Linked DNA regions of Pleomorphomonas sp. T1.2MG-36. The protein of the gene in region 2 interacts with the protein of the main gene of each other region in a pairwise test. Links are inferred from orthologs where the notes say so. Each region holds a gene or a part of one and is shown on either strand. Other genes may lie near its edges.

Region 1 (3,498 bases), on a different replicon or contig from region 2:
CCATGCCGGCCTTGCCAACGCCGACGCCGTAGCGAAGCGCCATGCCATCTTCCTGCACCAGATAGAGATAGCGGTTTGCCGGATCGACGACGAGGGTGCCGGGAGTGGCGCCCGTCGGATCGGCGACCAGTTGGCGCCGGTACTGTGGTGGGGGAGTTGTGACCCCGGCGCCGGGACTTGCGGCGGAGACCGCCGGCAGAGGCGGCATGGCAGGCCCGTAGGGCGAGCTGACACAGGCGGCAAGCAAGAGCGGTGCAAAGGCGAGGATCAGAGCAAGTCTCATTGGGCGTCTCCTGCCTGGCGGCTGCGGGCTTCGGCGATCGCCTCGCGGAAACCATCGTAATCGAGGGTGGAGGCGAGGAGCGGCCCGATCAGGTAGGTCGGCGTGCCCTGGAGGCCGAGCGCGTCGGCCTGATCCATGTTGCGAGCGAGCAGTTCGGTGATCTCCTTCTTCCTGGTTTCGAGGTCGGTCTTGAGGCGCTGCATGTCGATGCCGGCCGTCGCAAGGGCCTGTTCCATGTCCTCTTGCGACACGGCGCGGCCGGAGATGGACATGAGAGCATGGTGAGCACGCTCGTAGGAGCCTTGGTAATGGGCGGCCAAGGCCATCCGGGCGCCATAGACCGAGGCCTGCGACAGGATCGGCCAGTCCTTGTAGACGAGGCGGATGTTGCCATCTTCGCGGACGGCACGGGCGAGGTCCGGCTCGGCCTTCTTGCAGAAGGGACAATTGTAGTCGGAGAAGGAGACGATGGTCAGGTCTCCCTTGGGGTTGCCGCCCACTGGGGCGGCGGGATCATGAAGAAGATCGTCGAGGCTCACCTCGGCGGCCAAGGCCGGCAAGCTTCCCATGCCGATGGCGGCAGCCAGCGCGGTGCCGGCTCCTGCGAGAAATGTGCGTCGTTGCATGGAAATCCTTTCGTGCGAGTCTCAGATAGCAAGGCGAGCGGTCAGATCGGCGGCATTGATGGCGCCGATGAGGCGAGAGCCGGGAATTTCCCGTCCATTGGCGTCGAGCAGGAACAAGGCCGGCGGCCCGATGACGCGAAAACGCGCCATCAGCTTCTCGGCCTCGGTGGTCTGGGCGGTGATGTCGACGGAAATGCGGGGCGTGCGCGCCAGGCGATCGCGGAGGCCGGGCTCGGCGAGGATCTTCTCATTGGACTTGCAGACCGTGCACCAGTCGGCGGTGAACAGAATGAGCACCGGTTTGCCGGCGGTTGCCTCGGCGGCGAAGGCTCGGTCGAAGTCGGCCGGCTGAGTCAGGCGCAACGTGACGGCCTGATCCGTTTCGCGTCCGGCGACGAAGGCGAGCGGGCGCAATGGATCGCCGCTGCCGCCCGCCGCGCCTACGATCAGCACCGCGCCATAAAGCGCTCCCGAGAGGCCGATCGCCTTGGAAAGCCGAGCGTTCCAGGGGCTTGCGCTGTCCAGCCGATCGAAGGCACCGAGGAATGTCGCGACGATGACGCCCCATGCGCCCCAAAGCGCCAACCCTGCCGGGAGCGGCAGGAGGCGTGCGACCAGCATGACGGCAACGCCGAGAAAGATCAGGCCGAAGAGGCGGTGAAAGCCGTCCAGCCAGGGGCCGGCCTTTGGCAGGAAGCGTGCGCCGAAGGTGCCGGCCAACACCAGCGGCAGGCCCATGCCGAGCCCAAGGGCGAATAGCGCCGCGCCGCCGCGTGCGGCATCGCCGCTGTCGATGGCGTAGAGCATGGCGGCGGCCAGCGGCGGGGTGACGCAAGGGCCGATCACCAACGCCGAACCGAAGCCGATGAGCGCCGCGCCGCCCAGCGAGCCGCCGCGCACGGGAAGGGCAGCGATCCGCGTGACGATGAACGACGGCAGCGCCAGCTCGAACAAGCCGAACATGGCGAGCGCCAGCGCAACGAAGATGGCGGCCGAAAGCCCCAGCACCAGCGGCGTCTGCAACAGGACCTGGAGATTGGCGCCGCTCCAGCCGGCGACGAGGCCGGCAAGGCCATAGGCCGAGGCCATAGCCAGAACGTAGGCGGCCGAAAGCGAGAAGCCGCGCCGGATCGAACGCTGTCCCGCTCCAACCAGAATGCCCGAGAGGATGGGGATCATCGGGAAGACGCAGGGCGTGAAGGCGAGTAGCAGCCCGAAGCCGACGAAGGCGGGAATGACGGCGAGACTGCCGCTCGACAGAGCCGTGCCGGCCTCCCGATCGACACTGCCTTGTGGCGCGTCCTGCGACGGGACAAGCGGATCGGCGGTGTCGGCCAGCAGCGAGGCGCGCGGCCGTTGGGTGACCACGAGCGAGGCGAGATCGACCTGGCTCCGGACCGGCGGGTAGCAGATGCCGGACTCGGCGCAGCCCTGATAGGTGACGTCCAGAACACCGCTTGGCGGCATGTCGGGCACCGTCAGCGCGACGACGTCGTGGTAGACCTCGACCTCACCGAAGTTGGGATCGTCCTTGGTTTCGCCTGGCGGTGGGGTCAGGGCGAGATCGCGACCATGGAGCGACGCCTTCAGGCTGTCGCGATAGAGATAGGCGCCCGGCGCCACCGTCCAGGCAAGGCGCAAAGCTCCCTCTCGGCTGGCGTTGAGCGTGAACACCTTGTCGGCCGGGGCCGGCGTTTCGGCCTTGGCGGCGAGCGGAAAAAGCACGAGCGGCAGCAGAAGGATGAAGAGCCATCTCGCCTTGATCGAAAAATTCATGCCGCCGGTCGCCTCGCTGATTCCACTGGACAAGACGCATAGTGTCGCCCGACCTTAAGCCAGCCTTAAGGCAGGCAAGGTCCATCGGGGCCAACGTGGTTGCCTGGGAAGGAGCGCGATGCGCATCTTGGTGGTCGAGGACGATCCGGTGCTGGCCGACGGGCTGAAGGTTGGACTGGGGTTGGCGGGCTCGACGGTCGACGTGGTGTTCACGGCGGCCGACGCGCGCGCTGCGCTCTCGGCCTCGCGGTTCGATGCGGTGGTGCTCGACCGCATGCTGCCCGATGGTGCCGGCCTCGACATTCTCGCCGATCTCAGGCGGCAGGGCGATGCGACGCCGGTGCTGCTGCTCACCGCCCTCGACGAGACGTCCGACCGGATCGCCGGTCTCGATGCCGGCGCCGACGACTATCTCGGCAAGCCCTTCGATCTGGACGAACTGGCCGCCCGGTTGCGCGCCATCGCCCGCCGCCGCGAGGGGCGGGCCGGTCCGTTGCTCGAGGCGGCCGGTATCGTGCTCGACCCCGCCACCTCCGTCGTGACGGTCGCGGGCAAGGCGGTGTCGCTGTCGCGTCGGGAGTTCGCCGTGCTCTCGGCGCTGATGGAGTGGCCCGGCGTCATCCGCTCGCGCACCGAACTGGAGGACCGTCTCTACGGCTGGCAGGAGGAGGTGGAAAGCAACGCCGTCGAGGTTCACATCCACAATCTGCGCGCCAAGGTCGGTCGGATGGCGATCGAAACCGTCCGGGGCCTCGGCTACCGGCTCAAGGCCGATCCATGACCTCGCTGCGCCGCCGCCTGTTCCTGCTGCTG
Region 2 (3,517 bases):
CCATCGCCGCCATGAAGGCACCGGTGGCGGCGAAGATACCGAAGCGGCCGTTGGCAAAGAAGAAGACGAGAAGCGGGCCCAGCTCAAGGGCGAGCTTGAGCCAGGGATTCTCGGCCTTGCGGCCGGCGGCGGGCATCTCGGTCATCATCACTCCTGGCGGGCTGCGGTCACTTGTACTTGGAATAGTTGATCTGGAACCATTCCGGATTGGTGGGATTGCCCACCTTGGTTTCGTAGATGGCCACCGTGGTGTCAAACCCCTGATCGTCGGTTACCGTCCACTGCTTCAGTTCGGTGGTGCGTGCATCGAAGTAAAGCGTCAGATGGCTGGTGACGAACGTGCCAGGGTCTTGAAGGCGGATGACGATGAAATCGGAATCGGCGCTGACCGACTGCACCACTGCCTCTTCAAGCAGGTTGATGTTCTTGTCGAGCAGGAAGCGCAATGGCGTTTCCGACAGAAGATAGAGCGTCTGCGACTGCATGGCCTTGTCGTCGACCGCAACTGTCCGGCCGTCGACTGTGATGTCGAGCTGTGCCGGCGGATAGTAGCGGAAACGCATCTTGCCGGGCCGGTCGATGACGAAATAACCGGTGGTCTCGCCGCCATCAGGCGCCGTCTGCAGGAACTTCCCTTCGAAGGTGGTGATCGAGTTGAAGTAGCGGTTGACCGCCTGCACCGTGGCGAGCTGCTCGGGCGAAAGATTGGCGAGGTTGGGCTTGGCCAGCGCTTCGGTTGTTGCAAGGGGTACCGCGGCGGTGGCGAGCGCCAGCGTCACGCCGGCACCGGCAATGCCGCTCAGGAACGCACGGCGCCCTATCCTCAGGGTTTGAAACATCGCGGATACCCTTTCCGTTGTTACTTTCCGCACGCGATGGCGACGCTGCGGCACACGTCCCACCCACTTAAAGATCAGAAGATGGCGAAACAAGGTAGAGTTTCCAGCGCCGTATTGACAAGACGGCGGCGTGCGCCAAAGACAGGCGGCAGGGTTGGCGACAGAGATGCCTCCGGCCCTTCGGGACTTGGGCCTTCGCGGCTTTGGCGGAGAATGGAGAGGCCAGCATGACCATTTCCGAAGCGCTTGGACGGGTGCGGGCGGTGATCGAGGGGGCCGAGGAGGAGGCCGGACGGCCAACCGGTTCGGTGACGTTGATCGCCGTTTCCAAGACCTTTCCGGAGGCCGATGTCCGTGCCGCCATCGCCGCCGGGCAGTTCGTCTTCGGCGAAAACCGCGTGCAGGAGGCCGCCACCAAGTTTCCGTCGGTAAAGGCGGATTTCCCCAGCGTTGAGCTGCATCTGATCGGACCGTTGCAGTCAAACAAGGCGCGCGAAGCGGTGGCTTTGTTCGATGTCATCCACAGCGTCGACCGCGACAAGATCGCGGCGGCTCTTGCCAAGGAAATGCGGACGCAGAACCGTTTCCCCAAGCTGCTCGTGCAGGTCAACACCGGGGAGGAGCCGCAAAAGGCTGGTATCGCGCCGCGCGAAACGGTGGACTTCGTGAAGCGCTGTCGCGACGTGCACGGCCTCGCCATTACCGGGTTGATGTGCATCCCGCCGGTCGGCGATCCGCCAGCGCCGCATTTCGCGTTGCTCGACGAACTGGCGCGGCGGGCTGGGGTGGCCTTCCGCTCGATGGGCATGTCGTCGGATTACGAAACGGCGATCGGCCAGGGCGCGACGCATGTGCGGGTCGGCAGCGCCATTTTTGGCTTCCGGGACTACGGCGCCGCCTGAGCGCCCAGCGCCCTGTCGATGGCCGGTCTCAGTTCCGTCGAGATTCTGTCGGGCGTAAGCGGCCCCACCAGCTTGGCGACGATGTGACCGTCGGCCACCACGAAGGTTTCGGGCACGCCATAGACGCCCCAGTCGATGCCGACGCGACCTTTGCGATCGGCGCCGACGGCGGCATAGGGATTGCCGAGGCCGTTGAGGAAGCGCAGCGCCTGATCGTCGGCGTCCTTGTAGTTGAGCCCGTAGAGGCGGATACGCCGGTCCTCGGCGATTTTGGTCAGCAGCGGATGCTCGGCACGGCAGGGCGCGCACCAACTGGCGAACACGTTGACGACGGAAACGCCTTTGGCGAGGTCGGTCGACGAAAGACCGGGAACCGATGCTCCGTCTTGCGTCAGTCCGGCGACGGCGTCGAGCCGGAAGTCGGGAACCGGTTTGCCAATCAGTGCGGACGGTACCTCCGCCGGGTCGCCCGCTCCGAGTCTTGCGTAGAACAAGGCGGCAAGCGCCAGAAACAAGACGAGCGGAACGAGCGCGAGAAGGCTGGCGCGGCGGCGGGAAGACGTGCTCAAGCCTGCGTCTCCAGCTTGGCGTCCAATGATGTTTCGGGCGCCAGTCGAGCCGCGGCGCGCGCCGATCGGCGGGTCAGGCCTTGCGCCTCAAGGGTCCTCAGCGTGTGTCTCAAACGGCGATGATCCAGAACCACCCAAAACGTGAGGCCGAAGGCGGCAAGCGCGGCCGCTCCGTAGCTCAGGACAATGAAGCCGGCATAAGGGCCGAGAGAAGCGATCATCGGGCGGCTCCGGCGGCAGTCAGGCCGAGCGCGCGAATGCGCCGACGCAAAATCTCATTGCGCATGGCGGCCAGGTGCAGCGTGGCGAGAAGGGCGGTGAAGGCCAATGCCATGGCCGCGAGCGGCAACAGCATGGTGACGTCGATGGTCGGACCGTCGATACGGAACACCGAGGCAGGCTGGTGCAGAGTGTTCCACCAGTCGACCGAGAACTTGATGATCGGCAGATTGACCGAACCGACCAGGATCAGGATTGCGGCGGCGCGCGCGCCGCGCGTCGGATCCTCGATGGTACGCCAGAGTGCGATGAGGCCGAGATACATGATGAACAGCACCAGCACCGAGGTGAGGCGCGCATCCCACTCCCAGTAGGTGCCCCACATCGGCCGACCCCACAGCGATCCGGTCACCAGGGCCAGCGCGGTGAAAGTGGCACCGATCGGGGCGGCCGCGCGAGCGGCGACATCGGCAAGCGGATGTCGCCAGACCAGGGTGCCGAGCGCGGACACGGCCATGATGGCGTAGGTCAGCATGGACAACCAGGCGGCGGGCACGTGGATGTACATGATCCTGACGGTCTCGCCCTGCAAATAATCAGCCGGCGAGCGGATGACCAAGGCGAGACCGCCGGCGAACAACATGACGGTGAGCCCGGCAAGCCAGGGGATCAGGCGGCCGGCAAGTGCTAGGAAGCGTGTTGGATTGGCCAGATCGGCGAGGGGCATGCTTGCCTCGGAGCGTGGGTGCGCGGCCGTCAATCGCGGCTTCGACGTATTCCAGACTGCACAAATAGCGGCTTCGTCGGCGACCGGCAATCCGCAGCGGCGCGAAGGACGCTCAGGGCGGCACCGTCAGTCGCCAAGTCCGGCGATGGCCCGGGCAAAGTCGCGGGCAGCAAAGGGCTCAAGATCGTCGATCCCCTCGCCGACGCCGATGAAGTGCACCGGCAGGCCAAACTTCTCGGCGATGGCGACGAGGATGCCACC

The links. The genes of interacting proteins can lie anywhere in the genome.
Region 1: the proteins of QQZ18_RS17965 (region 2) and dsbD interact in binary tests that used the Escherichia coli proteins (3 or more experiments, as listed by UniProt). The link is inferred for Pleomorphomonas sp. T1.2MG-36 from one-to-one orthologs.

The regions. Positions count from the first base shown.
Region 1 is NZ_CATNLY010000012.1:913,933-917,430, reverse strand. What follows is about bases 309-3,288. They hold dsbD (protein-disulfide reductase DsbD), read right to left. Parts: upstream 2,686-3,288; coding sequence 931-2,685; downstream 309-930. Other genes in these bases: QQZ18_RS11095 (response regulator), read left to right, coding at 2,804-3,288; QQZ18_RS11105 (DsbA family protein), read right to left, coding at 309-909. In the rest of the region: QQZ18_RS11110 (L,D-transpeptidase), read right to left, coding at 1-283; more of QQZ18_RS11105, read right to left, coding at 280-308; more of QQZ18_RS11095, read left to right, coding at 3,289-3,466; QQZ18_RS11090 (sensor histidine kinase), read left to right, coding at 3,463-3,498. UniProt on the Escherichia coli protein: Required to facilitate the formation of correct disulfide bonds in some periplasmic proteins and for the assembly of the periplasmic c-type cytochromes.
Region 2 is NZ_CATNLY010000045.1:75,412-78,928, reverse strand. The notes cover bases 519-3,517. They hold QQZ18_RS17965 (DsbE family thiol:disulfide interchange protein), read right to left. Parts: upstream 2,311-3,517; coding sequence 1,726-2,310; downstream 519-1,725. Other genes in these bases: ftsY (signal recognition particle-docking protein FtsY), read right to left, coding at 3,383-3,517; QQZ18_RS17955 (heme ABC transporter permease), read right to left, coding at 2,528-3,256; ccmD (heme exporter protein CcmD), read right to left, coding at 2,307-2,531; QQZ18_RS17970 (YggS family pyridoxal phosphate-dependent enzyme), read left to right, coding at 1,067-1,741; QQZ18_RS17975 (LolA family protein), read right to left, coding at 519-839. Also shown: QQZ18_RS17980 (septation protein A), read right to left, coding at 1-145; more of QQZ18_RS17975, read right to left, coding at 168-518. UniProt on the Escherichia coli protein: Involved in disulfide bond formation. Catalyzes a late, reductive step in the assembly of periplasmic c-type cytochromes, probably the reduction of disulfide bonds of the apocytochrome c to allow covalent linkage with the heme.